4 regions of the Pseudomonas citronellolis genome follow, and region 1 is predicted to be linked to each of the others. Evidence: predicted binding sites of a transcription regulator. Region 1 holds the regulator's gene; each other region holds the start of a gene.
What was found. The regulator FliA, encoded in region 1, starts transcription of late flagellar genes. The targets are predictions, from matches to a motif close to CTAAAGTTTNNNNNNNNNNNGCCGNTAA.

Region 2: a site for FliA is predicted at 1,848-1,875, ahead of flgM (flagellar biosynthesis anti-sigma factor FlgM). Genes of this name have one in related genera too.
Region 3: a site for FliA is predicted at 4,236-4,263, ahead of PcP3B5_RS17435 (methyl-accepting chemotaxis protein). Genes of this name have one in related genera too.
Region 4: a site for FliA is predicted at 3,356-3,383, ahead of PcP3B5_RS02810 (methyl-accepting chemotaxis protein). Genes of this name have one in related genera too.

What each region holds. Positions count from the first base shown of each region.
Region 1 is NZ_CP014158.1:1,941,785-1,949,061, forward strand. It holds gene PcP3B5_RS08865 (efflux RND transporter permease subunit) at 1-601, shown strand, start outside; gene flhA (flagellar biosynthesis protein FlhA) at 1,110-3,233, shown strand; gene flhF (flagellar biosynthesis GTPase FlhF) at 3,245-4,549, shown strand; gene fleN (flagellar synthesis regulator FleN) at 4,676-5,527, shown strand; gene fliA (RNA polymerase sigma factor FliA) at 5,524-6,267, shown strand; gene PcP3B5_RS08890 (chemotaxis response regulator CheY) at 6,492-6,866, shown strand; gene PcP3B5_RS08895 (protein phosphatase CheZ) at 6,886-7,277, shown strand, end outside.
Region 2 is NZ_CP014158.1:1,719,647-1,726,923, reverse strand. It holds gene PcP3B5_RS07860 (chemotaxis protein CheV) at 21-953, opposite strand; gene flgA (flagellar basal body P-ring formation chaperone FlgA) at 1,092-1,781, shown strand; gene flgM (flagellar biosynthesis anti-sigma factor FlgM) at 1,915-2,232, shown strand; gene PcP3B5_RS07845 (flagella synthesis protein FlgN) at 2,273-2,740, shown strand; gene PcP3B5_RS07840 (flagellar brake protein) at 2,831-3,580, shown strand; gene PcP3B5_RS07835 (MFS transporter) at 3,599-4,930, opposite strand; gene PcP3B5_RS07830 (glutamine synthetase family protein) at 5,124-6,362, opposite strand; gene PcP3B5_RS07825 (inorganic phosphate transporter) at 6,775-7,277, opposite strand, start outside.
Region 3 is NZ_CP014158.1:4,014,498-4,021,774, reverse strand. It holds gene ccoN (cytochrome-c oxidase, cbb3-type subunit I) at 1-1,387, opposite strand, end outside; gene PcP3B5_RS17440 (alpha/beta family hydrolase) at 1,503-2,207, shown strand; gene PcP3B5_RS17435 (methyl-accepting chemotaxis protein) at 2,631-4,196, opposite strand; gene acnA (aconitate hydratase AcnA) at 4,561-7,277, opposite strand, start outside.
Region 4 is NZ_CP014158.1:624,269-631,545, forward strand. It holds gene PcP3B5_RS02800 (AdeC/AdeK/OprM family multidrug efflux complex outer membrane factor) at 1-288, shown strand, start outside; gene PcP3B5_RS02805 (UPF0158 family protein) at 1,160-1,588, opposite strand; gene PcP3B5_RS02810 (methyl-accepting chemotaxis protein) at 1,657-3,231, opposite strand; gene PcP3B5_RS32495 (methyl-accepting chemotaxis protein) at 3,451-4,323, opposite strand; partial or broken gene PcP3B5_RS32500 (methyl-accepting chemotaxis protein) at 4,357-5,364, opposite strand; gene PcP3B5_RS02820 (16S rRNA (uracil(1498)-N(3))-methyltransferase) at 5,522-6,229, opposite strand; gene tatC (twin-arginine translocase subunit TatC) at 6,226-7,026, opposite strand; gene tatB (Sec-independent protein translocase protein TatB) at 7,023-7,277, opposite strand, start outside.

The DNA of each region.
Region 1 (7,277 bases):
CAAGGACCACGAGAAGGATGACCTGAAGTTCAAGCTCGCCGCGGGCAACGCCGGCATCGAGGCGGCCACCAACGAGGTGATCAAGCAGTCCGAGCTGATCATCCTGGTGCTGGTGTACATCTGCGTGGCGGTCATGTGCATGATCACCTTCCGCTCCTTCACCGCGACCCTCTGCATCGTCCTGCCGCTGATCCTCACCTCGGTGCTGGGCAACGCGCTGATGGCCACCCTCGGCATCGGCGTGAAGGTGGCGACGCTGCCGGTGATCGCGCTGGGCGTGGGCATCGGGGTGGACTACGGGATTTATATCTACACCCGCCTGGAGACCTTCCTGCGCCAGGGCCTGTCGCTGCAGGAGGCCTACTACGAGACGCTGAAGTCCACCGGCAAGGCCGTGCTGTTCACCGGCCTGTGCCTGGCCATCGGCGTGGCCACCTGGATCTTCTCGGCGATCAAGTTCCAGGCCGACATGGGCCTGATGCTGACCTTCATGCTGCTGTGGAACATGTTCGGCGCGCTCTGGCTGCTGCCGGCCCTGGCCCGCTTCCTGATCAACCCGGAGAAGGTCCGGGCGAAGAAGGCCTCGATCCTGGTCCACTGATCCTGGCGTGACCCAGAAAACCGCGGCTCCGGCCGCGGTTTTTTTGCTTGCCGGGGCGACGGCGGGCGGAGCCGCGGACGGGAAATATCCGGACGTGTAGGAGCGGGCCCTGCCCGCGAATCGCGCGCAGGGCGCGCTCCTACAAGGAAGCGCTGCTGAGGTGCTTTTCGTAGGCGCGAGCTTGCTCGCGAACGGGGTTTGCAGGGGACTTTAGGTGCTGGGCTTTAGAGCGCCCTCTCCCCAACCCTCTCCCGCAAGCGGGAGAGGGGGCTGTCCTGAGCGGCCGGAAAATCCGCAGCCATCCTGATACTCCTGGCTACGTCGCCACTCCCAGCGTAGGGCGAATAACCGTTCGCGGTTATCCGCCGTTGGCCTTGGCCGCCCCCCGGCTTCGTCGGAAATCCGCGCCACACCTGGCTCCGGCAAAGTTGGAACACTTCCTGCAAATACCCTGTCGGCGCCACTTTCGGCGTCAAAAATTCGTTGTAGCAGGGTAGGGGAGTTCGGGGTGGATCGTACGCAATTGATCGGAACAGTGCGCAGCAACCTGGCCGGCCTGGGCCGTGGCAACCTGGGCGTGCCGCTGCTGCTGCTGGCGATGCTGGGCATGATGACCCTGCCGATCCCGCCGTTCCTGCTGGACGTGCTCTTCACCTTCAACATCGCCCTGTCCATCGTCGTCCTGCTGGTCTGCGTGTACGCCCTGCGCCCGCTGGACTTCGCCGTGTTCCCGACCATCCTGCTGGTCGCCACCCTGCTGCGCCTGGCGCTGAACGTCGCCTCCACCCGCGTGGTGCTGCTCCACGGCCACGATGGCCACGCCGCCGCCGGCAAGGTGATCCAGGCCTTCGGCGAAGTGGTGATTGGTGGCAACTACGTGGTCGGCATCGTGGTCTTCGCCATCCTCATGATCATCAACTTCGTGGTGGTCACCAAGGGCGCCGGGCGGATCTCCGAGGTGAGCGCGCGTTTCACCCTCGACGCCATGCCCGGCAAGCAGATGGCCATCGACGCCGACCTCAACGCCGGCCTCATCGAGCAGGCCGAGGCCAAGAAGCGCCGCGCCGAGGTGGCCCAGGAAGCCGACTTCTACGGCTCCATGGACGGTGCCTCGAAATTCGTCCGCGGCGACGCCGTCGCCGGCCTGCTGATCCTCTTCATCAACCTGATCGGCGGCGTCGCCATCGGCGTGATCCAGCACTCCATGTCGTTCGGCGACGCCGGCAAGGTCTACGCCCTGCTGACCATCGGCGACGGCCTGGTGGCGCAGCTGCCGTCGCTGCTGCTGTCCACCGCCGCGGCGATCATGGTGACCCGCGTGTCTTCCTCCGAGGACATGGGCCAGCAGGTCAACCGGCAGATGTTCGCCTCGCCCAAGGCGCTGGCCATCTCCGCCGCCATCCTCATCGCCATGGGCCTGGTCCCGGGCATGCCGCACGTGTCCTTCATCGGCCTCGGCGCCGTAGCCGCCGGCGGCGCCTGGATGATCGTCCAGCGCCAGCGCAAGGCGGCCCAGGCCGAGGTCCAGGAAGCCCAGCGCCAGCAGGAGCTGCTGCCGGCCCAGCGCAGCCAGGAAACCAAGGAGCTGGGCTGGGACGACGTCACCCCGGTGGACATGGTCGGCCTGGAGGTCGGCTACCGGCTGATCCCGCTGGTGGACCGCAACCAGGGCGGCCAGCTGCTGGCGCGGATCAAGGGCGTGCGCAAGAAGCTGTCCCAGGACATGGGCTTCCTGATGCCCTCGGTGCACATCCGCGACAACCTCGACCTGCTGCCCAACGCCTATCGTTTGACGCTCATGGGCGTCAGCGTGGCGGAAGCGGAGATCTACCCGGACCGCGAGCTGGCGATCAACCCCGGCCAGGTGTTCGGCACCCTCAACGGCATCGCCGGCAAGGACCCGGCCTTCGGCCTGGAAGCGGTGTGGATCGAGCCCGGCCAGCGCGACCAGGCGCAATCCCTGGGCTACACCGTGGTGGACGCCAGCACCGTGGTCGCCACCCACCTCAACCAGGTGCTGCACAAGCACGCCCACGAGCTGCTCGGCCACGAGGAAGTCCAGCAACTGCTGCAACTGCTGGCCAAGACCTCGCCGAAGCTGGCGGAAGAACTGGTTCCGGGGCTGATTTCCCTGTCCACCCTGCTCAAGGTCCTGCAGAACCTGCTGCAGGAGCAGGTGCCGGTGCGCGACATCCGCACCATTGCCGAGGCCATCGCCAACGTTGCCGCCAAGAGTCAAGATCCCGCCGCCATGGTGGCAGCGGTACGCGTGGCGCTGAGCCGCGCAATCGTCCAAGGCATTGTGGGACTAGAGCCGGAGCTGCCCGTGATCACCCTGGAGCCCAGGTTGGAACAGATCTTGCTGAACAGTATGCAGAAGGCCGGGCAAGGTTCGGAAGACGGCATTCTGCTGGAGCCGGGCATGGCGGAAAAACTGCAACGCTCGCTGGTCGAGACCGCGCAGCGCCAGGAAATGCTCGGCAAGCCGGCGATCCTGCTGGTGGCCGGGCCGATCCGCGCGATGATGTCGCGTTTCGCGCGGATGGCGGTGCCGAGCATGAGCGTGCTGGCCTACCAGGAAATTCCGGATAACAAGCAAGTCACCATCGTCGCCACCGTTGGACAGAACTGAAGGACAGCGCCATGCAGGTTAAACGCTTCTTCGCCGCCGATATGCGTCAGGCCATGAAACTGGTCCGTGACGAGCTGGGCGCGGATGCCGCCATCATCGGCAACCGCCGGGTCGCCGGCGGTGTCGAGCTGACCGCGGCGCTGGACTATCAACCGCCGGCAGCGGCCAGCAAGCCGAACCCGGCGCTGGAGGCCGAGCTGCGCCAGACCCAGGCGCGCATCGCCCAGGCCCGCGCCGAGCTGGACAGCCCGGTGCGCGCCGCCGCCACCGCGCGCAAGGACCGTCAATTGTACGGCGCCGAGCCGGCCAGGCGCCCGAGCCTGGCCGAGGCCATGGCCGCCCCGGCGCCCGCCGCCGCGCCGGCCGCCGTCAGCCAGCAGGCGCTGGACGCCATGCGCTTCGAACTCAACGGCCTGCGCGAGCTGCTCGAAGTGCAGCTGGGCTCCATCGCCTGGAGCCAGCTGCAGCACCGGCGCCCGAAGCAGGCCGGCCTGTGGCGCCGCCTGCAGCGCATGGGCCTGCCGGCGGACCTGAGCCGCCAGCTGCTCGAACGCGTGGCCTCCATCGCCGAGCCCAAGCAGGCCTGGCGCATGCTCCTGGCCCACCTGGCGCGCGCCATCCGCACCCCCGACGAAGACCTGCTGGAGCAGGGCGGGGTGATCGCCCTGGTCGGCCCGGCCGGCATGGGCAAGACCACCACCCTGGCCAAGCTGGCGGCGCGCTACGTCCTCAAGTACGGTGCGCACAACCTGGCGCTGGTCAGCATGGACAGCTTCCGCCTGGGCGCCCAGGAGCAGATCAAGTCCCTGGGCCGCATCCTCAACGTGCCGGTGACCCTGGTCGACCCCGGCCAGTCGCTGCTGCAGGCCATGGCGCCGCTGGCGGGCAAGCGCCTGGTGCTGATCGACACCGCCGGCCTGCCGGCCAGCGACCCGGCGCTGCGCATGCAGCTGGAAGCCCTGGCGGCGCAGAGCCTGAACGTGAAGAATTACCTGGTGCTGGCCGCGACCAGCCAGAGCCAGGTGCTCAAGGCCGCCTTGCACGCCTATCGCAGCTGCGGCCTGGCCGGCTGCATACTGACCAAGCTGGACGAGGCGGGCAGCCTGGGCGAGGCCCTGGCGCTGGCGATAGCACAACGCTTGCCGGTTGCCTATCTGGCGGACGGGCCGCGAATTCCGGATGATCTGCAGGTGGCGCGCGCGCACCAGCTGGTCAGCCGCGCGGTCAGCCTGCAGGCTCCGGAGGAGCCGTGCGAAGACACCATGGCCGGCATGTTCGCCGGCCTCTACCAGCAGCCGGCGCGACACGTCGGCTGACGGATTCCAGGGGCGCCCCCGCACGCGGGGCGCCAGGCGGATACGGATGCTCGAGCAGATCCGTAAGCGCTGGTGGCGGGAGAGCACCGCGACCGGCAGACCCAGGCGCCAGACGCGCCGGGGACGATGAAGAGACAAGGTAAGACTATGGGTATGCATCCCGTTCAGGTAATCGCGGTCACCGGTGGCAAGGGTGGCGTCGGCAAGACCAACGTCTCGGTGAACCTGGCGATGGCGCTGGCCGACCTCGGCCGCCGCGTCATGCTGCTGGACGCCGACCTCGGCCTGGCCAACGTCGACGTGCTGCTGGGGCTTTCGCCCAAGCGCACCCTGGCCGACGTCATCGAAGGCGAATGCGACCTGCGTGACGTGATCCTCCAGGGCCCCGGCGGCATCCGCATCGTCCCGGCGGCCTCGGGCACGCAGAGCATGGTGCAGCTCTCGCCCATGCAGCACGCCGGGCTGATCCAGGCCTTCAGCGACATCAGCGAGAACATCGACGTGCTGCTGGTGGACACTGCCGCCGGCATCGGCGATTCGGTGGTCAGCTTCGTCCGCGCGGCCCAGGAAGTGCTGCTGGTCGTCTGCGACGAACCGACCTCGATCACCGATGCCTATGCGCTGATCAAGCTGCTCAACCGCGACTATGGCATGACGCGCTTCCGCGTGCTGGCGAACATGGCACACAGCCCGCAGGAAGGGCGCAACCTGTTCGCCAAGCTGACCAAGGTCACCGACCGCTTCCTCGACGTGGCGCTGCAGTACGTCGGCGCCATCCCCTACGACGAGTCGGTGCGCAAGGCCGTGCAGAAGCAGCGCTCGGTCTATGAAGCCTTCCCGCGCAGCAAGGCCTCGCTGGCCTTCCGCGCCATCGCCCAGAAAGTCGACAGCTGGCCGCTGCCGGCCAACCCGCGCGGGCACCTGGAGTTCTTCGTCGAACGCCTGGTGCAGCATCCCACCACGGGTTCGACCGTATGATGAGCGGCTCCGGAGCGCTTATGTACAGCAAGACGCAGGCGCGCAATGCCCAGGAAGAGCTGATCCAGCGCTATGCGCCGCTGGTCAAGCGGATCGCCTACCACCTGCTGGGCCGGCTGCCGGCCAGCGTGCAGGTGGAAGACCTGATGCAGGCCGGAATGATCGGCCTGCTCGAAGCGGCGAAGAAGTACGACCAGGGCAAGGGCGCCAGCTTCGAGACGTATGCCGGCATCCGCATCCGCGGGGCCATGCTCGACGAGGTGCGCAAGGGCGACTGGGCGCCGCGTTCGGTGCACCGCAACACCCGCATGGTGAGTGACGCCATCCGCACCATCGAGGCGCGGACCGGACGCGATGCTAAAGATCAGGAGGTCGCTGCCGAACTCAATATGAGTCTCGACGATTACTACGCGATCCTGAGCGACACCCAGGGCAGCCGCCTGTACAGCTTCGACGACCTGCTGCAGGAAGGCGCCCAGGGCCCGGCGGAAGACACCACGCACCTGGACAACGAGCCCTCCCACGGCCTGGAGGACGAGCGTTTCCAGCAGGCGCTGGCCGACGCCATCACCAAGCTGCCCGAACGCGAGCGCCTGGTGCTGGCGCTGTACTACGACGAGGAGCTCAACCTCAAGGAAATCGGCGAGGTGCTGGGGGTCAGCGAGTCGCGCGTCAGCCAGTTGCACAGCCAGTGCGCCGCGCGCCTGCGGGCCCGGCTTTCGGAGTGGCGGGCGCACTGAGCGACCGGTGGGCGCAAGGAAGTAACGGATTTTTCCGGCGGGGCGTATAGAATCCCGTCGGTTCGACACTGCTGGCCCTTTGCTATGAGGGCGGCGAAAAGGGCGGGGCACCCCGCCACCGACAAGCAACACGGCAGGCGCCGCCAAGGCGCCCGCCCAAGGGTATTCAAGGCGCGCCCGCCACGGCGCGCCGGGACTGGACGGAGGCAGGTTTGGACAAGAACATGAAAATTCTCATCGTGGACGACTTTTCCACGATGAGGCGCATCATCAAGAACCTCCTGCGTGACCTGGGGTTCACCAACACCGCGGAAGCCGATGACGGCACCACCGCGCTGCCCATGCTGCACAGCGGCAACTTCGACTTCCTCGTCACCGACTGGAACATGCCCGGCATGACCGGCATCGACCTGTTGCGCGCGGTACGCGCCGACGAGCGCCTGAAGCACCTGCCGGTGCTGATGGTCACCGCCGAGGCCAAGCGCGACCAGATCATCGAAGCGGCCCAGGCCGGGGTCAACGGCTACGTGGTCAAGCCTTTCACCGCCCAGGTGCTGAAAGAGAAGATCGAGAAGATATTCGAGCGGGTCGGCGGCTGAAGCCGACCAAGAGGGCGTCATGGATCTCGTCAACGAATCCAAGGGGGGCGACTTCGAGTCGACCCTGAAGAAACACGCGCGCGAATTGGTCGAGAGCCTGGAGCGCGGCGAAGTGCAGCAGGCCGTGCAGCTCATCCAGGAGCTCAACGAAGCCCGCGACCGCGGCCTCTACCAGGAGGTCGGCAAGCTCACCCGCGAGCTGCACAACGCCATCGTCAATTTCCAGATCGACCCGCGCTCGCGCCACGCCGAGGAAATGTCGCAGATCGCCGACGCCACCGACCGCCTGTCCTACGTGGTGCAGATGACCGAGAAAGCGGCCAACCGCACCATGGACCTGGTGGAAGAGTGCACGCCGCTGGTCGGCCACATCGAGGGCGAGGCCAAGGAGCTGCAGGAACAGTGGTCGCG
Region 2 (7,277 bases), 220 kb from region 1:
ACTACCCCGAAGTGCCCTCCTCAGCGTGCGTCCGCCGCCTTGATGCGCTCGACGACACGCGCCGCCAGATCATCGGGCCGGAACTTGGCGAGGAAGTCGTTGGCGCCGACCTTCCGCACCATCGCCTGGTTGAACACCCCGGACAGCGAAGTATGCAGGAGAATGTGCAGGTCCTGCAGCCGCGGATCGTGGCGAATCTCCGCGGTCAGGGTGTAGCCGTCCATTTCCGGCATCTCGATGTCGGAGATCACCATCAGCAATTCCTGGCCCGGATTGCCACCGGCGGCCAGCATCTGTTGAAGGTAGTCCAGCGCCTGGCGTCCGTCATTGAGCGCGAGCACTTCCACGCCCACGGTCTCCAGGCAGCGGATCAGTTGCTTGCGCGCCACCGAGGAGTCGTCCACCACCAGCACCCGCTTGGTCACCGCCTGGGCCTGGGTGTCGGCGTCGATCACGCCCTCGGAGATGTCCTCGCTGGTGGGCGCGACCTCGGCGAGGATCTTCTCCACGTCGATGATCTCCACCAGTTGCTTGTCCACCCGCGTCACCGCCGTCAGGTAGTGGTCGCGGCCGGTGCCCTTGGGTGGCGGATGGATCTCCTCCCAGTTCATGTTGACGATGCGTTCCACCGAATGCACCAGGAAGCCCTGCACCTTGGTGTTGTACTCGGTGATGATCACGAAGCTGTTGTCGATCTCGCGCAGGCCGCGACGGCCGGTGGCCATCGACAGGTCGAGGATCGGAATGGTGCCGCCACGGATGTTCGCCACCCCGCGCACCACCGGACTGGACTTGGGCATCACGGTCAGGCGCGGGCACTGCAGTACCTCCTTCACCTTGAACACGTTGATGCCGTACAACTGGCTGCCATCCAGCCGGAACAGCAGCAGTTCGAGACGATTCTGCCCAACCAGCTGCGTTCGCTGGTTGACCGAATCCATGACTCCGGCCATTGCGCCCCCTTCGTATCCGCCGTGCCGCCCAGGGCGGCAATCGGCACGAGCCTTGCTTGAAGTCGTGGCATGAAACTGCCAACGACGTTTTTCCGACGGTCCCGAGCCCATGCCCTGTCACTCTGCGGAGTGCTCGGCATGCTGGGCGCGTTCGCCCCGGGTCCGACCTGGGCCGACGACTTCACCGCGCCCGAGATTCTTATCGGCGCCACCCAGGGCTTTCTTGAGTTCAAGGTGGAAGATTATCTGCAACGCAGCGGCATCGAGGCACGCTACGAGATAGAAGTGGCGCGCATCGACCCGCGCCTGCGCCTGGCGGCCTGCGACAAGGACCTGACGCAATCCCTGGAAAGCCCCGCGCAGCCCGTGGGGCGCGTCTCGGTGCTGGTGCGCTGCGAAGGCTCCTCGCCCTGGTCGGTATACGTGCCGGCCCAGGTCAAGCTGTTCCGCCAGGTAGTGGTGACCACCCAGCCGCTCAAGCGCGACCACGTGCTGGAGCCGGGCGACATCAGCCTGATGGAGCGCGACATCGGCCTGCTCAGCCAGGGCTACCTGACCGACCCGCAGCAGGCCGTGGGGCAGAAGCTCAAGCGACCGACGGTCAGCGACCAGATCCTCGCCCCGGTCTTCCTCGAACAGGCCGCGGCGGTGCGCAAGGGCGACCAGGTGGTGATCCGCGCGCAAACCGGCGCGGTCAACGTGGTGATGCCCGGCGAGGCCATGGCCGACGGGGTGCCCGGCGAGCAGATTCGCGTGCGCAATCTGCGTTCGCAGCGCATCATCAAGGCCCGGGTGGTGGAGCCAGGCGCGGTGCAGGTCACGCTCTAGCGGCGGAAGTCTGGCGCTGGCGCGCCAGCCTTCACTAAACTGTGCGAAGGCGCACGAAAAACCGCCCTAAAGTTTTACGGATGTCAGCCGAAACCTACAGGCAAGCGTCCTAAACCCGCAGAGGTTCACTACCATGGTCATCGACTTCAACCGGCTGAACAATGCCAGCGCGCCGGTCTCCACCGGCAGCACCGGCAAGCCCCAGGCCGGCCGCAGCGAAGCCGCCGGCAGCGAAAGCGCCGGCAGCGCGTCGGCCACTGGCAGCGGTGAGTCCGTGCAACTGAGCAGCACCGCCCAGCAATTGCAGAAAGCCAGCGACCAGCTGAAAGACCAACCCGTCGTCGACTCGGAAAAGGTCGCGCGGCTGAAGCAGGCCATCGCCGATGGCAGCTACCAGGTCGACAGCCAGAAAGTCGCCGGCAAACTGCTCGACTTCGAATCCCAGCGCTGAGCGCGGGGTTCCCCAAGGACGCCCTGAACGCCGAGCCGCCATGCCAAACGCCAGCCTGCTCCATCTGATCACCGAGGATATCGGCGCCGCCGAGGCTCTTCTGCAGCTGATCGAGGACGAATTCCACGCCCTCGACGCGCGTGACCTGGAGCGCCTGCAGGGCCTGCTCGACAGCAAGCTGCCGCTGCTCCAGCAGCTGGAGCGCAATGGCCGCCAGCGCAGCGAGACGCTGCGCCAGGCCGGCGTCAGCAGCGACCGCGCAGGCCTCGCCGCGCTGACCGCGCAGGGCAAGGTGGAGCCGGGCACCGTGGAACTCAGCGAGCGCCTGGCGGCGCTGCTGGAACAATGCCAGCAGGCCAACCTGCGCAACGGCCGCATCATCCGCAACAACCAGCACGCCACCGGCCGCCTGCTGGATATCCTCCGCGGCCAGGACACCCCCAGCCTCTACGATCGCCGTGGCGGCGCGACCCAGGGCAGCCGCCAGCGTCCTCTCAGCCAGGCCTGAGCCCTGGCGTCCGGCAGGGCGATGCGGCAGAATGCCATCGCCTTGCAAAAGAAAATTCCCACAATAAATACATCTGGAGATCGTAGGACAGTGGCAAGCCCGTTCGCCGAGGAAAATGGCCCGCAACCGCCGAAAACGCTCAAGGCGGCCGTGGAGATCCAGGCCAACCTGCGAATCCTGATGGATAGCCATGACCCGCTGGTGATCAGCTTCGCCGAGCGCAACCAGCGCTTCCAGAGCTTCGTCGTCGCGGTGGACCGCGAACGCAACCGGGTAGCCCTGGACGAACTGATCCCCAATGACGGCGAGCGTTTCCTGCAGAATGGCGAGAACTTCCGCATCGAAGCCTTCCACGAAGGCGTGCGGATCGCCTGGGAATGCCAGCAGGCCGCGCAGTTCAGCGAACTCGACGGCGCCCGCTGCTACTGGCTGCCGATGCCCGCCGAGATGCTCTACCACCAGCGCCGCAACGCCTACCGCGCGCCTCTCAAGCAGACCCAGCCGGTCGCCGTGGAACTGGCCGGCGACAAGCTCAAGGCCGCGCTGAGCGGCAACCTGCTGGACATCTCCGCCACCGGCTGCAAGGTGCGCTTCGCCGGCGACGTGCATGAGCGCCTGCAACCCGGCCAGCTCTACGAGCGCTTCACCGCCCGCCTGCCGTTCGGCGCCATCACCGTGGAAGTGGAACTGCGCCACGTGCACTTCGACGAGAAGGTCAACACCAGCTTCGCCGGCCTGCGCTTCAACCGCCTGAGCGGCCTGGAGCAGCGCCACATCGAGCGCTTCGTCTACCAGCTGCAGCGCGAAGCGCGGCGCTTCGAGAAGGACGAGCTGTTCTAGCACCCGCCCTTCCCCGCCCTACCCCGGCCGGCTTTCCTCTTCCGCCTCGGGCACGCCGGCTGCCTCCGGCACCGCGGGCGCTGGCGCCGGGGTGGTCTTCATCTGTTCTTCCACCGTTTCGTCGGCCACCCGCGGGTCGAGCGCCGCCGACAGCGGCGAGCTGGCCAGGCTGTCGGCCATGGGCACGTGCTTCACCGGCGCCTCGTCGACACGGTGCAGACCGGTGACCTTCTCCGGGCGCACGCGCCAGATGACGATCAGCGCGCAGGTCGCGGCGAAGGCATAGAGCATGTTCGGGCCGAAGGCACGCATCAGCGCTCCGGTCGCCAGCGGGCCGACGCAGGCGCCGACGCCGAAGGTGACCAGCAGCATGGCAGTCAGCGATACCCGCCGCTCGCCCTCGACATGGTCGTTGGAGAAGGCCACCGCCAGCGGGTAGAGGGTGAACTGCACCAGGCAGACCATGAAGCCCATCGGCACCATGGCCTCCATCGGCAGCGACGGCAGCACCGCCAGCGGCAAGGCGAACACCAGCAGCAGGATGCCGGCGCTGCGGATCAGCAGCGCGCGGTCGTAGCGGTCCGACAGCCAGCCCAGCGGCCACTGCACCAGCAAGCCGGCGAAGATGCACACGCCCATGAACACGCCGATCTGCTCGACGCTCAGGCCCTGCTCGGTGGCGTACAGCGGCGCCAGGCCGTAGAAGGAACCGATCACCAGCCCGGAGACCAGCACCGTGGTCAGCGACTGCGGCACCCGCTGGATGAAGAAGCGCGGCTCCAGCGGAGCCGGGTGCAGGGGCGCGGGGTGGACCTTGTGGGTGATGGACACAGGGATCAGCGACAGGGCGAAGGCCAGCGCGATCATCATCGGCAGGTCCGGGCCCAGCCCCGGGTGCGCCACCAGGATCAGCTGGCCGGCCACCAGGCCCAGGTAGGAGGCCACCATGTAGCCGGCGAACACCGCGCCGCGCTGGCGCGCCTCGGCCTGCTCGTTGAGCCAGCTCTCGATGACCATGTACTGGCACATCATGCCCAGGCCGATGAGCGTGCGCAGCAGCAGCCAGATCGCCGGCCAGCTGGTCAGGCCGATGCCCAGCACCGCCGCCACCACCAGGCCGCCGCAGGCGACGTAGGCGCGGATGTGGCCGACGCGGGCGATCAGCCGGTGGCCGATCTTGCCGCCCAGCACCAGGCCCAGGTAATAGGCCGCCATCATGGCGCCGATCCACAGGCCGTCAACCTTCTCGGCGGCCAGGCGCAGGCCCAGGTAGGTACTCAGCAGGCCGGAGCCGGTGAGCAGGGTGAGGGTGGCGAAGTAAAGCGCACGGAAGGCAGTGAAAATCCGCATCGGACCTCCGGTCCAAGACGGGCGGCAGGACGCCGCCGTACTACACGAAGCACGCCCGCGCGAAGGCGGGCGTTCGCTACCAGCCTAGAGCCTGCCGCAAGGCGCGTCGAGCCCTTTGACGGGTACGCAAAGAAAGGCGTCGTCCACGGCAAAGCCGGCGGTCGGAACCCGCCGTGGCGGGCTCCGCTCGGCCTCAGGCCTGGGCGGCCAGCACCCGGCGTTCCCAGGGGGTGATTTCGTCGAAGAAGCTGGTCAGTTCCAGCTCCTTGCTGGCCACGTAGCCGTCGACGAATTCGGCGCCGAACATCCGCCGCGCCAGCTCGCTGCGCTTCAGGCGGCGCAAGGCGTCGTACATGGTGCAGGGCAGCAGCAGTTCGTCCGGCACCTCGAACTCGCCCTGGATGGCTGCGCTGGGCTCCAGCTCGTTGTCGATGCCGTGCAGGCCGGCGGCCAGGCTGGCGGCGATGGCCAGGTAGGGGTTGGCGTCGGCGCCCGCCAGACGGTTCTCCACCCGCCGCGCCACCGGCGGGCTGGCCGGGATGCGCAGGCCGGCGGCGCGGTTGTCGTGGGACCAGCAGGCGTTGTTCGGCGAGGCGTAGGGGTGGCACAGGCGCTGGAACGAGTTGACGTTGGGCGCGAACAGCAGGGTGAAGTCGGCCAGGCAGGCCTGCAGGCCGCCGATGAAATGCCGGAAGGCCGGCGTGGCCTCGCCCTCGGCGTCGCTGAAGATGTTGCGGCCCTCGCCGTCCACCACGCTCTGGTGGATGTGCATGGAGCTGCCCGGGGTGTGCGCCAGCGGCTTGGCCATGCACACGACGAGCAGGCCGTGCTTGAGCGCCACTTCCTTGAGCAGGTGCTTGAACAGGAAGGTCTGGTCGGCCAGCAGCACCGGGTCGCCGTGCAGGAAGTTGATCTCGAACTGGCTGGTGCCCATCTCGTGCATGAAGGTGTCGCGCTCCAGCCCCACCGCGGCCATGCAGCGGTAGACGTCCTCGAAGAACGGACGCAGGCCGTTGTTGGACGACACGCTGAACGCCGAATGGCCCATCTCGCGGCGGCCGTCCAGGCCCAGCGGCGGCTGGAACGGCTGTTGCGGGTCCGGGTTGGGGGCGAAGACGAAGAATTCCAGCTCGGTGGCCACCACCGGTTGCCAGCCATGTTCGGCATAGCGCGCCACCACCTGCTTGAGCAGGCCGCGGCTGGACAGGCCGGAGGGCTGGCCGTCCAGCTCCACCGCGTCGCAGATGGCCAGGGCGCGCGGGCTGTCGCTCCAGGGCAGGCGATGGACCTGGGTGGGCTCGGCGACCAGGGCCAGGTCGCCGTCGTCGCTGCCGTAGAAGCGCGCCGGCGGGTAGCCGCCCATGATGCACTGCAGCAGCACGCCGCGGGCCAGCTGCAGGCGCCGCCCGGAAAGGAAGCCCTCGCCGGTCATCACCTTGCCGCGCGGCACCCCGTTGAGGTCGGGGGTGACGCATTCGATCTCTTCGACTCCAGCCAGGCGCTCGGCGAGCGGGCTGCGTCCTTCGCTAGTCATGACTTCTTATCCTTGTAATACGGCCGCACACAAGCTGTGCGACCTGTACAAAATACGCACCGGTCGTTCGATATTTCAAGCAGGTGGATGAAGGGAATTTCCGTACGCCACCGTAGTGTGCCGACTGCGCCGAGGCGCTCTTCGTAGGATGGGTTGAGCTTGCGAAACCCATCGGGCCATGGTGATGGGTATCGCTTCGCTCAACCCATCCTACGGGGCTGCCCCGCCCGCTCCTACGGGGTACGCCACACACCGCGCCCATGAACGAAAACGCCGCCCCAGGGGGCGGCGCTTCGAACCTGGCGATCCGTCAGAACAGCTTGGTGAACAGCCAGTACAGCGAGCCGGACAGCACGATGGCCGCCGGCAGCGTCAGCACCCAGGCCATCAGCAGGTTGCGGATGGTGCGCATCTGCAGGCCCGAGCCGTTGGCCGCCATGGTCCCGGCCACGCCGGAGGACAGCACGTGGGTGGTGGACACCGGCAGGCCGTACATGTCCGCCGCGCCTATGGTGAGCATCGCCACCACCTCGGCCGAGGCGCCCTGGGCGTAGGTCAGGTGGCTCTTGCCGATCTTCTCGCCGACGGTCACCACGATGCGCTTCCAGCCGACCATGGTGCCCAGGCCGAGGGCGATGGCCACGGCGATCTTCACCCACAGCGGGATGAAGCGGGTGGCGTCGTCGATCTTGCCCTTGAAGGCCATCAGCCGCGCCTGGGTATCGGCGTCGAAGTCGCCGGCCTTGTCCTTGTCCAGCACGCGGATGGTCTCGGAAGCCAGGTACATGTCGTTGCGCACGTTGGCCATGGCCT
Region 3 (7,277 bases), 2.1 Mb from region 1:
TGGAGGAGGCGATGGTGCGCCAGGTGTTGTAGGCCATGATCAGCATGCCGCTGAGGAACACGGCGCCGCCGATCATGCGCACGACGAAGCCGGGGTGGCCGGCGGCGAGCGCTTCGACGAAGGAGTAGGTGAGGGTGCCGTCGGCGTTGACCGCACGCCACATCAGGCCCTGGGTGATGCCGTTGACCCACATCGAGGCGATGTAGAGCACGGTGCCGATGGTGGCCAGCCAGAAGTGCGCGTTGATCAGGCCCACGCTGTGCATCTGCTCGCGGCCGAACACTTTCGGGATCATGTGGTACAGCGAGCCGATGGAGACCATGGCGACCCAGCCGAGGGCGCCGGCGTGCACGTGGCCGATGGTCCAGTCGGTGTAGTGGGAGAGGGCGTTGACGGTCTTGATGGCCATCATCGGGCCTTCGAAGGTGGACATGCCGTAGAAGGCCAGGGAGACCACCAGGAAGCGCAGGATGGGGTCGCTGCGCAGCTTATGCCAGGCCCCGGAGAGGGTCATCATGCCGTTGATCATGCCGCCCCAGGAGGGTGCCAGGAGGATCAGCGACATCACCATGCCCAGGGACTGCGCCCAGTCGGGCAGGGCGGTGTAGTGCAGGTGGTGCGGGCCGGCCCAGATGTACACCGCGATCAGTGCCCAGAAGTGCACGATCGACAGGCGATAGGAGTACACCGGACGCTCGGCCTGCTTGGGTACGAAGTAGTACATCATCCCCAGGAAGCCGGCGGTGAGGAAGAAGCCCACGGCGTTGTGGCCGTACCACCACTGCACCATGGCGTCGGTGGCGCCGGAGTAGATGGAGTACGACTTCATGAAGCCGACCGGCAGCTCCAGGTTGTTGACCACGTGCAGCAGCGCCACGGTCAGGATGAAGCCGCCGAAGAACCAGTTGCCCACGTAGATGTGCTTGGTCTTGCGCTTCACCAGGGTGCCGAAGAACACCACGGCGTAGGCGACCCACACGATGGTGATGAGGATGTCGATCGGCCATTCCAGCTCGGCGTACTCCTTGGAGGAGGTGTAGCCCAGCGGCAGGCTGATGGCGGCCAGCAGGATCACCAGCTGCCAGCCCCAGAAGGTGAAGGAGGCCAGGGTGTCGGAGAACAGGCGTACCTGGCAGGTACGCTGCACCGCGTAGTAGCTGGTGGCGAACAGGGCGCAGCCACCGAAGGCGAAGATCACGGCATTGGTGTGCAGTGGGCGCAGGCGCCCGAAGCTCGTCCACGGCAAGCCGAGGTTGAGTTCCGGCCACACCAGCTGGGCGGCGATGACGACGCCGACCAGCATGCCGACGATTCCCCAGATCACCGTCATCACGGCGAACTGGCGGACCACCTTGTAGTTATAAGCGGTCTGATTGGTTGTGCTCATGGTATATGGGCTTCCATCCACGGTTATGGGCTAGCCCATCCCGGCGGGTTCCTTACGGCGAACGCCGCCCCTCCCCCAGGGACAGGTACTAATTACGCAACTAGCGGAGCGAAGAATGGATAAACCCCGGAAACCGAATATTGATTTTGATCAATCGCCCTCGGCGGCCGGCCCGGCGGGGGAGTGTGGCGCTTTGTCGCTGCTGTGGAACCGGCCGGTCGGCGCATTGTCGGCGACCCTCGTCCTGGCCCACGGCGCCGGCGCGCCCATGGACAGCCCGTTCATGGACGAAATGGCCCGGCGCCTGGCCGCTCGCGGCGTGGCGGTGGCGCGCTTCGAGTTCCCCTACATGGCCGCCCGCCGCGAGGACGGCCGCCGGCGCCCGCCGAACCCACAGAAGCAACTGCTGGAGTGCTGGCGCCAGGTGTTCGAACAGGTGCGCAGGCAGGTGCAGGGCCCGCTGGCCATCGGCGGCAAGTCCATGGGCGGGCGCATGGCCAGCCTGCTGGCCGACGAACAGGGCGCCGACGCCCTGGTGTGCCTGGGTTACCCCTTCTACGCCGCGGGCAAGCCGGAGAAGCCGCGGGTGGCGCACCTGGCCGAACTGCGCACGCCGACGCTGATCGTCCAGGGCGAACGCGATGCCCTGGGCGACCGGGCGCATGTGGCGGAATACGTGCTGTCGCCGGCGATCCGTGTCGAGTGGCTGGCGGCGGCGGACCATGACCTGAAGCCGTTGAAGGCGTCAGGGCTGACTCATGAGCAGCATCTGGAGAGCGCGGCGGAGGTGGTGGCGGGGTTTCTGGAGGGGCTTTCGTAGGGGCGAGCTTGCTTGCGAACCAGAGCGTCGCCAGGTTCGGCTTCGGAGTGGCGTGGGAGTCCGTAACCCTCTCCCCAGCCCTCTCCCTGAAGGGAGAGGGGGCCGTCCGTGCCGATGGTGGGATATGGATTCAGCCGGAGCCCCCGGCTGACTCCAACCTCGTCAAACGCGCCGACCAGTCCCCTCTCCCTTCAGGGAGAGGGTTAGGGAGAGGGAGCGGAGTCAATACAGACACCGAAACCGCCGGGAGCGTAGGGCGAATAACCGTTCGCGGTTATCCGCCGCCTGACCTTGGCATCCAAACACTGCGGACTTGAACCCGAAGCACCTGCTTGAGGGCGCTCCGCTCCCGGCCACGAAGCCGGATAGAAGAGGGGTGTATCGGCGTACAACCGCGAACGGTTGTACGCCCTACGCCAACACTCAACGATTGAACCGCTCCACCAGCGAATACTGGCTCTGCGCCGTCCCCGTCAGCTCCTCGCTCAGCTGCGCGGTGCGCTGGGCCTCGTCGGAGGTCTGGTCGGCCAGTTGGGCGATGGTGGCGATGTTGCGGTTGATCTCCTCGGCCACCGCGCTCTGTTCCTCGGCCGCTGCGGCGATCTGGTTGGCCATGTCGGCGATGTTGGCCACCGAGTCGCTGATGCCCGACAGCGCCTGGTCGGCCAGCAGCACCCGTTCCACGCCTTCGTCGGCCTGGCGGCGGCCGACTTCCATGGCGCTCACCGCGCCCTCGGCGGTTTGCTGCAGCTTGGCGATCAGGCCGTGGATCTGCTCGGTGGATTCGGCGGTGCGCTGGGCCAGCGAGCGCACCTCGTCGGCCACCACGGCGAAGCCGCGGCCCATCTCGCCGGCGCGGGCCGCTTCGATGGCGGCGTTGAGCGCCAGCAGGTTGGTCTGGTCGGCGATGCCCTTGATCACGTCGACCACGCCGCCGATCTCGTTGCTGTCCTGGGCCAGCTGGCTCACCGCCAGGCCCGTCTCGCCCACCGAGGCGGACAGGCGCTGGATGGCCTCGCGGGTCTCGCTGGCCACGCTGCGGCCGCGGCGCGTCAGCTCGTTGGCCTGGCGCGTGGCGTCGGCGGTGCGCTGCACGTTGTTCGCCACTTCCTGGGTGGTGGCGGCCATCTGGTTGACCGCGGTGGCCACCTGCTCGGTCTCCACGCGCTGGCGCTCCAGGCCGGAGGAGCTGTGGTGGGCCAGGGTATCGGCCTGGCGGGCCTGCTCGGTGAGCTGCTCGGCGGTATCCTGCAGGCGCGTCAGGCAGGTCTTCAGGCGCGCTTCCTGGCTGAGGATGGCCATTTCCAGGCGCGCCTGGGCGCCGCGGCTGTCGGTGTACATCTGGGCGATCAGCGGGTCCGAGGTGGTCTGCTCGGCCAGGCGCAGCAGGCGCTTGAGGCCGCGCTGTTGCCAGCCCAGGCCGGCCAGGCCGAGGGGGACGGCGAGCAGGGCGGCGAGGGCGAAGCCCCAGTGCGAGTCGAGCCAGGCGCCGATGAGGAAGGCCACCTGGCTGATCAGGATGAACGGCAGCCAGTCCAGCAGCACCGGCAGCCACAGGTCGCGGCGCGGGATCGCCGGCTTGCCGGTGTTGATCCGCTGGTACAGGGCCTGGGCGCGTTCCACCTGCTCGGCGGTGGGGCGCACGCGCACCGACTCGTAGCCGACGATCTCGTCGCGCTCGAAGATGGGCGTGACGTAGGCGCTGACCCAGTAGTGGTCGCCGTTCTTGCAGCGGTTCTTGACGATGCCCATCCACGGCTTGCCGTTCTTCAGCGTGGCCCACATGTGGGCGAACACCGCGGGCGGCACGTCGGGATGGCGCACCAGGTTGTGCGGCGAGCCCACCAGCTCGTCCCGCGCGAAGCCGCTGATGTCGATGAAGGCATCGTTGGCATAGGTGATCACGCCACGGCTGTTGGTGGTGGAGATCAGGCGTTGTTCCGCCGGGTAGGTGCGTTCACGCTGGGTGACGGGCTGGTTGTTGCGCATTCAGGGCAAGGTCCACGAAGAAGGCATGTGACGGTTTTGTTATCGGCTGGGATCAACGGAAGTTGAAGCCTTGTTCGATATTTGGCGTGGGAATATTGGCAGTGGACGATATCAAAATGCTACTTGTCACATGGTCGTAAGAGATTTTCCTATGAGCTAATAAGTTTTTATACAGGACCTGGGCCGGGTGAAAGGTGGGGCATGGCTTCTCGTAGGAGCGGGCCCTGCCCGCGAATCGCGCGCAGGGCGCGCTCCTACAAACACCGCGCTCCGTAGGATGGGTTGAGCGAAGCGATACCCATCACTGCAACCGCATGGGTTTCGCAAGCTCAACCCATCCTACGAAAGCGTCCTCGCGCAGCCCTCAGATCAAGCTGCGCAGCACGTAGTGCAGGATCCCCCCGGCCTTGAAGTACTCCACCTCGTTGAGGGTGTCGATGCGGCACAGCACCTCGAAGCTGTCCTGCTTGCCGTCCTCGCGGGTGACTTCCACCTTCAGCGTCATGTGCGGCTTCAGCTCGCCGTCCAGGCCGCGGATGTTCAGCACTTCCTTGCCGGTGAGGTTCAGCGCCTTGCGGTCCTGGCCGCCGGTGAACTGCAGCGGCAGCACGCCCATGCCCACCAGGTTGGAGCGGTGGATGCGCTCGAAGCTCTCGGCGATCACCGCCTTCACCCCCAGCAGGTTGGTGCCCTTGGCTGCCCAGTCGCGGGACGAACCGGTGCCGTACTCCTTGCCGGCGATGATCAGCAGCGGCGTGCCCTCGGCCTGGTAGCGCATGGCCGCGTCGTAGATCGCCAGCTTCTCGCCGCTGGGCACGTGCAGGGTGTTGCCGCCTTCCTCGCCGCCGAGCATCTCGTTCTTGATGCGGATGTTGGCGAAGGTGCCGCGCATCATCACCTCGTGGTTGCCGCGCCGCGAGCCGTAGGAGTTGAAGTCGGCATAGGCCACGCCGTGCTCGCTGAGGTAGCGCCCGGCGGGGCTGTCCTTCTTGATGTTGCCGGCGGGGGAGATGTGGTCGGTGGTCACCGAGTCGCCCAGCACCGCCAGCACCCGGGCCTTCTCGATGTCGGCCACCTTCGGCGGGGCGTCGGCGATGTGCTCGAAGAACGGCGGGTGCTGGATGTAGGTGGAGTCGGCCTGCCAGGTGTAGGTCTGCGCCTGCGGCACTTCGATGGCGCGCCACTTCTCGTCGCCCTGGAACACCTCGGCGTATTCCTTGTGGAACATGGCGGTGTCGACCTTCTGGATCGCCTCGGCGATTTCCCGCTGGCTCGGCCAGATGTCCTTCAGGTACACCGGCTGGCCGTCCTTGCCGGTGCCCAGGGCGTCCTTCGTCAGGTCCAGGCGCACGCTGCCGGCCAGGGCGTAGGCCACCACCAGGGGCGGCGAGGCCAGCCAGTTGGTCTTCACCAGCGGGTGCACGCGGCCTTCGAAGTTGCGGTTGCCGGAGAGCACCGAGGCCACCGTCAGGTCGGCCTGCTGGATGGCCTTCTCGATGGGCTCCAGCAGTGGCCCGGAGTTGCCGATGCAGGTGGTGCAGCCGTAGCCCACCAGGTCGAAGCCCAGCTCGTCCAGGTACTGGGTCAGGCCGGCGGCCTTGAAGTAGTCGGTGACCACCTTGGAGCCGGGCGCCAGCGAACTCTTCACCCAGGGCTTGCGCTGCAGGCCCTTCTCCAGCGCCTTCTTCGCCAGCAGCCCGGCGGCCATCATCACGCTGGGGTTGGAGGTGTTGGTGCAGGAGGTGATGGCGGCGATGACCACCGCGCCGTCCTGAAGGTGGTAGCTCTTGCCTTCGTGCTGGTACTCGACGCCCTGGCTCTCGGTGCTGCCCACCGCGGCGCCGCCACCGCCTTCATTGAGCAGGCGCGAGACCTCCGGGCTGCGCGCGGCCTTGGGCTGCAGCGCGAGGAAGTCGGCGAAGGCCTTGCCCACCTGGCCCAGCGGCACGCGGTCCTGCGGGCGCTTGGGCCCGGCCAGGCTGGCCTCGACGTCGCCCATGTCCAGTTGCAGGGCATCGGTGAATACCGGCTCGTGGCCCTTTTCGCGCCACAGGCCCTGGGCCTTGCAGTAGGCCTCCACCAGCTTGACCGTCTCTTCCGGGCGGCCGGACAGGCGCAGGTAGCCCAGGGTGATCTCGTCCACCGGGAAGAAGCCGCAGGTGGCGCCGTATTCCGGAGCCATGTTGGCGATGGTGGCGCGGTCGGCCAGGGGCAGGTCGGCCAGGCCGTCGCCGTAGAACTCGACGAATTTCCCCACCACGCCCTTCTGCCGCAGCATCTGGGTGACGGTGAGCACCAGGTCGGTGGCGGTGATGCCCTCCTTGAGCTTGCCGGTGAGCTTGAAGCCGACCACCTCGGGAATCAGCATCGACACCGGCTGGCCGAGCATCGCCGCCTCGGCCTCGATGCCGCCGACGCCCCAGCCGAGCACGCCCAGGCCGTTGATCATGGTGGTGTGCGAGTCGGTGCCGACCAGGGTGTCGGGGAAGGCGTAGGTGCGCCCGTCCTCGTCCCTGGTCCACACGGTGCGGCCCAGGTATTCCAGGTTGACCTGGTGGCAGATGCCGGTGCCCGGCGGCACCACGCGGAAGTTGTCGAAGGCGTTCTGGCCCCAGCGCAGGAAGGCGTAGCGTTCGCCGTTGCGCTGCATCTCGATCTCGACGTTCTCGGCGAAGGCGGCGTGGCTTGCGTAGCGGTCGACCATCACCGAGTGGTCGATGACCAGGTCCACCGGCGACAGCGGGTTGATCTTCTGCGGATCGCCCCCGGCCTTGGCCATGGCGTCGCGCATGGCGGCCAGGTCGACCACCGCCGGCACCCCGGTGAAGTCCTGCATCAGCACCCGCGCCGGGCGGTACTGGATCTCGCGGTCGGAACGGCGCTCCTTCAGCCAGCCGGCCAGGGCCCGCAGGTCGTCGGCGTTGACCGTATGGTTGTCCTCCCAGCGCAGGAGGTTTTCCAAGAGCACCTTGAGCGACTTCGGCAGCTTGTCCAGGTCGCCGAGCTGCTTGGCGGCTTCCGGAAGGCTGTAATAGTGGTAGGTCTTGCCGCCCACCTCGAGGGTGCGAAGGCTGTTCAGGC
Region 4 (7,277 bases), 1.3 Mb from region 1:
GACGGCCTGGCTGCACGGGGCACCTATGGTGAGCAGCTGACCGCCCAGCGCGCCCTGGTCAAGGCCAGCGAGGACTACTACCGCCTGGCCGAGAAGCGCTACCGCACCGGCGTGGACAACTACCTGACCCTGCTCGACGCCCAGCGCTCGCTGTTCAGCGCCCAGCAGCAGTTGATCACCGACCGCCTGAACCAGCTCACCAGCGAGGTGAACCTGTACAAGGCGCTCGGCGGCGGCTGGCAGGAAAGCACCGCGCAGAAGCAGTCCAAGGCGCAGCCCAAGGGCTGAGGCCCATGCCCACGAAAACGCCGCCCCTCGGGGCGGCGTTCTCGTTTGTGGAGCCCGGCGATTTTTGTCCTGCAGGCCGCGCCGGGATGCTCTTCGTAGGAGCGGGCCCTGCCCGCGATTCGCGCGCAGGGCGCGCTCCTACAGGGGAATGGCGCGGGTGGGGTTGCGTAGGAGATCTCATCCGCGAATCGCGCCGGGACGTTCGGCTATCGCGGACAAATTCCGCTCCTACGACCGCGCTTCCCTGGAATTGTAGGAGCGGGCCCTGCCCGCGATTCGCGCGCAGGGCGCGCTCCTACAGGGGAATGGCGCGGGTGGGGTTGCGTAGCGGATCTCATCCGCGAATCGCGCCGGGACGTCCGGCTATCGCGGACAAGGTCCGCTACGACCGTGCCTCCCTGGAATTGTAGGCGGGCCCTGCCCGCGATTCGCGCGCAGGGCGCGCTCCTACAGGGGAATGGCGCGGGTGGGGTTGCGGATCTCATCCGCGAATCGCGCCGGGACGTCCGGCTATCGCGGACAAGGTCCTACGATCGTGCCTCCCTGGAATTGTAGCGGGCCCTGCCCGCGATTCGCGCGCAGGGCCCGCTCCTACAGGGGAATGGCGCGGGTGGGGTTGCGTAGGAGCGGATCTCATCCGCGAATCGCGCCGGGACGTCCGGCTATCGCGGACAAGGTCCGCTCCTACGATCGTGCCTCCCGGGAATTGTAGGAGCGGGCTCTGCCCGCGATTCGCGCGCAGGGCGCGCTCCTACAGGGGAATGGCGTGGGTGGGGTTGCGTCGACATCGTAGGATGGGTTGAGCGGAGCGATACCCATCGCCATGGTCCGATGGGTATCGCAAGCTCAACCCATCCTACGAAGAGCGTCCCTACAACGCGGCGCCTTGCCCGGCCGGGCGGATGTCGTGGTCGGCCAGCCAGTCCAGGGCGCATTCGCGCAGGCGTTCGGCCTGGTAGTCGTACCAGGCCTGGAGCAGGTCCGGGTAGCCCATGAGCACATGGCGGAAGGCCTTGAACGGCTTGCGCCCTTCCAGGGCCGAGGCCATGGCGGCGTAGGCGTGGGGTTCGCCGACCTCGCGGAGGAAGTCGCGCATCAGTTCCAGGGATTCGCGGCTGCTCAGCGGCTCGATCGGCAGCAGGCGCTCCGGGTCCTGCTCCAGCAGGAGCAGCAGGTCCGGGTCGGGGGAGTCGCTCAGCAGCGGCACCACCTGGCCGCTGCCCAGGTCCAGGTAGTGCTCTATGTCGCTGGTGTCGAGGGCGACGGCGAGTTCGTCGAGGTCGATGGTCAGCGGGCGCATGGTCACTCTCCGGTTGGGCGAGAGCCCAGCCTATCCCATGCGCGGCCTTCCTGTCCGCTGCAATCCTGTTACAGGCGGAAGCGCCCGACCTGGCCCTGCAGGTCGCTGCCCAGGCGCGCCAGTTCGTTGCTCGAGGCGGCGGTCTGCTGGCTGGCGGCGGCCGATTGCTCGGCGATGTCGCGGACCTGGCCGACGCTGCGGCTGATCTCGGCGGCGACGCTGCTCTGCTGTTCGGCGGCGGAGGCGATCTGCAGGTTCATGTCCTGGATCTGTGCCACGCTGCGGGCGATGGCGGCCAGCGCGTCGCCGGCGCGGCGCGTCAGCTCGACCGAGTCGCCGGTCAGCTCGCGGCTGTCGTCCATGCACTGCGCGGCATCCTCGGCGCCGCGCTGCAGGGCGGCGATCAGCGCCTCGATCTCGGCGGTGGACTGCTGGGTGCGCTGGGCCAGGGCGCGCACCTCGTCGGCGACCACCGCGAAGCCGCGCCCGGCCTCGCCGGCGCGGGCGGCTTCGATGGCGGCGTTGAGGGCCAGCAGGTTGGTCTGCTCGGCCACCGACTTGATCACGTCGAGCACGCTGCCGATCTTCCCGCTGTCGCCGCGCAGGCGCGCCATGGCCTGGGTGGAGCGTTCTACCTCGGCGGCCAACTGGTCGATGCGGGCGATGGCCTGGCCGACCACCTGCTCGCCGTCGCGGGCCTGGGCGTCGGCCTGGCGGGCGGCACCGGAAGCCTGCTCGGCGTTGCGCGCCACTTCCTGCACGGTGGCGGCCATTTCCTCGATGGCGCTGGCCACCTGCTCGGTTTCCAGGCGCTGGCTGTCGACGCCGGCGCGGGTCTGCTCGGTGACCGCCGACAGCTCGTCGGCGGCGGTGGCCAACTGGCCGACGCTGCCGCCGATGTGGCCGATCAGCTCGCCCAGGCTGTCGCGCATGCGCAGCATGGTGCGCTGCAACTGGCCCAACTCGTCGCGGCGCTGCAGGTGCAGGTCGCCGCCCAGGTCGCGGGACAGGTCGCCCTGGGCGATGTGCTCGGCCAGTTCGAGGGATTCGTGCAGCGGGCGGACGATCTGGCGGTTGATCGCCCACACCGAGAGGGCGCCGAAGAACAGCGCGAACAGGGCGGTCAGCGCCTGGTGCCATTGCGCCTGGCTGGCCGCCGCGTCGCGCTGCTGCAGCCCTTCTTCGAACAGGGCGCCGCTGGCGCGGAACAGGGCTTCGGCACGGCTGTCGAGGCCGGGGTTGGCTTGCCCGCGCTGTTGTGCGTCGGCGCGCAGCAGGTCGTCGGCGGCCCGGGCGTAGTCGGCAAGGGCCTGGCGCAGGGCGTCGAGGCGGGGCCCGGCGAGGCCGTCGCGGGCCAGGCGCTCGCTGCCGGCCTGCAGTTCGCCCAGTACCGAGCGCAGGCGCTGGGCCTGTTCCGCGCTGCCTTCGAGCTGGTAGCGCAGGCGCGCCAGTTCCGCCTGGCGGGCGCCGCCGTCGAGCTGGCCGATGTGCGTCAGGCGTTCGCTGTAGGCGCCCTGTTCGTTCAGGCCCTGGATGCCGCCGAGCAGCACCAGCAGGGTCAGCAGCAGGCAGATGCCGAAGCCCACGGCGAGCTTGAGGCTGACGTTCATGCGGCCGAGCTGAAGGACCAGCCAATCGTACATGTCGAATACTCCAGGCAGACGAGGCCGCGGGACGGGCCCGAAGCCGGAAATGCAGGCTGTTTTGTCGTTCTTCTTGTCGTGCAGGCGAGGGACTTTTTCGGGACGCATCTGTGTGCGTCATAGCTTATCGGCGATGTTGTCTGAAACTTCAGTGCCAAATTCGTAATTTTTCGTACGTCGGCAAAGGCCCGCCAGGACGGCGGGCCGGAGGGGGAGGGCTCAGAGGCGGAAACGGCCGACCAGGCCCTGCAGCTCGGTGCCCAGGCGCGCCAGCTCGACGCTGGAGGCGGCGGTCTCCTCGCTGGCGGCGGCGGTCTGCTCGGAGATGTCGCGCACGCTGAGCACGCTGCGGTTGATCTCCTCGGCCACCGCGCTCTGTTGCTCGGCGGCGGCGGCGATCTGCTGGTTCATCGACTGGATGCCAGAGACGGTGCGGGTGATGGCCTCCAGCCGCTCGCCGGCGCGGCGCGCCAGTTCCAGGGTGTTGTCGGTGAGCGCGCGGCTGCTCTCCATGCGCTGTACGGCCTGCTGGGTGCCGCTGTGCAGGCCGGCGATCAGTTCCTCGATCTCCTCGGTGGACTGCTGGGTGCGCCGGGCCAGGGCGCGCACCTCGTCGGCGACCACGGCGAAGCCGCGCCCGGCGTCGCCGGCGCGGGCCGCCTCGATGGCGGCGTTGAGGGCCAGCAGGTTGGTCTGCTCGGCCACCGCCTTGATCACGTCGAGCACGCTGCCGATCTTCTCGCTCTCGCGCTTGAGCTGCTGCACCGCTTCGTTGGAACGGCCCACCTCGCCGGCCAGGCGGTCCATCTGCCCGACCGCCTCGCTGACCGCCTGGGCGCCGGCGCCGGCCTCGCGGTCCGCGGCGCTGGCGGCTTCCGAAGCTTCCTCGGCGTTGCGCGCCACTTCCAGCACGGTGGTGGCCATCTCGGTCATGGCCGTGGCCACCTGGTCGGTCTCGCTCTTCTGGTTGTTCACCCCGGCGCTGGTCTGCTCGGTGACCGCCGAGAGTTCCTCGGCGGCGCTGGCGATCTGGGTGACGCCGTCGTGGATGCGGCCGATCAGCTCGCGCAGCGACTGGTTCATGCGCTGCATGCTGGCCTGCAGCTGGCCCAGCTCGTCGCGGCGCTCGACGCGCAGTTCCTGGCTGAGGTCGCCGTCGGCGATGCGCGCGGCGGCGGCCAGCGACTGGCGCAGCGGCAGGACGATCTGCCGGGTGATCAGCCAGGCCGCCAGCACGCCCAGCACCAGGACCAGCAGCGAGGCCAGGGCCAGCAACTGCTTGGCGTGGCTGGCGTCTTCATTGCGCTTGGCGGTCTGGCCGTCGCTCAGTTCAACGCTGAGTTTCTCGATCAGCAGGCCGCTGTCGCGCATCTGGTCGCGCGCCTGCTGGCTGTTGTTGACTTCGTTGCGGTAGCGGTCCAGCGCCTTGCGGTAGTCGCGCAGGGCGTTCACCACGGCCTGGTAGTTGGCCTGCTGCTCCGGCACGGCGGCCTGGGCGCGTTGTTCCACGGTGGCGGTGACCTGCTCCAGGGCGCTGATCGCGCCCTGTTCGAGGCTGGGGTCTTCGTTGGCGGTGTAGCTGAGCACCTGGAAGCGGGCGTCCATCAACTGGCGGCCCAGCTCGGAGACGTCGGCGATGGCCTTGAGGGAGTCGACGCTGCCGCTCTCCACCAGGTGCTGCTCCACCAGCTCCAGCCCCTGGGTGACCACCGAGGCCTTGCGGATCAGCGTCTTGCGCGCGCTGTCGCGGCTGTCGAAGGACTTCCGCAGGCCCTTGAACAGGGTGCGGTACTGGCTGGTGAGCTGGCGTTGCTGCTCGACCTTCTCCAGGTCCGAGGGCACGACGAGCAACTGGCCGACGCGCTGTTGCTGCCGGTCCAGCTCGTTGATGCTCTGTTCCACCAGCTTGGCGTCTTCCGCGGTGCGGCTGGACTGGTATTTCAGGCGGGTGGTGCGCAGGTCCTTGGTCATGGCGAGCAGCCTGGAGATTTCGCCGATCTTGTCGCCCCGGGATATCAGGCTGTTCAGGTTGAGCGCGCCGGTCAGCGCGATGAGCAGGGTGAGCAGCAGCACCAGGCCGAAGCCGATGGCGAGTTTCCAGTTGACCGTGAGATTGCTGAACCAGCGGGACATGAACGCGGCGCTCCAGGGGACGATGGGGCTGCGGCTGCCGCGGGTGCGGCCGCCGATTGACCAATGCCTGTCATATCGGCGAGGCGACACGAATCTGAAATTTCTTTAGTGATTTTCTGACGGACGCTCTCCGGCGGGCCTGCCGCGGCGCTTGGCCTCAGAACAGCCGGGCCAGCAGGGCGGTGACCGCGGTTTCCACGCGCAGGATGCGCTCGCCCAGTTGCACCGGGGCCAGCCCGGCCTCGCGCAGTTTCTCGACCTCGTAGGGAATCCAGCCGCCCTCGGGGCCAATGGCCAGGGTCACGGCCTGCTTGACCGCCCGCGGGCAGTCCGGCCAGGGCCCGGGATGGCCGATCAGCCCCAGGCTGCCGGCGGCCAGGGCCGGCAGGCGGTCTTCGACGAAGGGCTTGAAGCGCTTTTCGATGGTCACTTCCGGCAGCACGGTGTCGCGGGCCTGCTCCAGGCCCAGGACCAGCTGTTCGCGGATGGCCGCGGGCTCCAGGAAGGGCGTCTGCCAGAAGCTCTTCTCCACCCGGTAGCTGTTCAGCAGCACCAGGCGCGGCACGCCCATGGCGGCCACGGTCTGCAGCACGCGGCGGAGCATCTTCGGCCGCGGCAGGGCCAGCAGCAGGGTCAGCGGCAGCTTGGCCGGCGGCGCCTGGGTGAAGCTCACCTGCAGCTGCGCCTCGTCGCGGGAAAGGCTCAGCAGGCGGCCTTCGCCCATCAGCCCGCCCAGGCGGCCGACGCGCAGGCTGTCGCCGCTTTCGGCGCGGTGCACTTCGTGCAGGTGGGTGAGGCGGCGGTCGCGCAGCAATACGCGGTCCGCCGCGACGAAGTCGGCGTCGTCGAGCAGCAGCAGGTTCACGGGCGCGTCGCTGGCGGCTGGTCGCCTTTCTCTTCGGGCTGCTCGTCCTCGTCGCGGTTGCGCTTGCGGATCAGCCGGCTGAACAGCACCCCGGCCTCGAACAGCATCCACATGGGCACGGCCAGCAGCGTCTGCGACATCGGGTCCGGCGGGGTGAGGACCATGCCGACCACGAAGCAGCCGATGATGACGTAGGGGCGGATCTTCTTCAGGTAGGCCACGTCGACCACCCCGATCCACACCAGCAGCACCGTGGCCACGGGGATTTCGAAGGCCACGCCGAAGGCGAACAGCAGGGTGAGGAAGTCCAGGTAGCTGTTGATGTCGGTCATCGGCGTCACCCCTTCCGGGGCCTGGCCGAGGAAGAAGTGGAACATCAACGGGAACACCAGGAAGTAGGCGAAGGCCATGCCGGTGTAGAACAGCACCACGCTGGAAGCCAGCAGCGGCAGGGCCACGCGCTTCTCGTGCTTGTACAGGCCGGGGGCGATGAAGCCCCAGATCTGCGCCAGGATCACCGGCATGGCCAGCAGCACGGCGACGATCATGGTCAGCTTCAGCGGCGCGAGGAAGGCCGAGGCCGGGTCGATGGCGATCATGGTCGCGCCTTCCGGGAGGAAGCGGCGCAGCGGCGCGGAGGCCAGGGCGTAGATCTTCTGCGAGAAGTACAGCAGGCCGATGAAGATCACGAAGATCGCCACCACGCAGCGCAGCAGGCGCGTGCGCAGCTCGGTCAGGTGCGAGACCAGGGGCATTTCCTGGTCGTTTTCGGGCTGTTCGGGTTTTTCGTCGCTCATGGGGTACGCGGCGTCTCGGACGGAGGGGCGGCGGCCGGCGCGGCCGGGGCCTCGGGCGCTGCTGGCGCGGCGGGCGCCTCGGGGGCGGCCGGGATACCGACGCCGGGCATGTTGGCCAGGCGGCTGTTCGGGGCGATGGTCGGCGGCGCCGTGGGCTCGGCCTGCGCGGCGCTATCGGCCGGCGGCTGCTGGCCGGTGAGCGGCGCCATCAGCTTCTGCGCTTCACGCTCCATCTGCAGGATGTGCTCGTT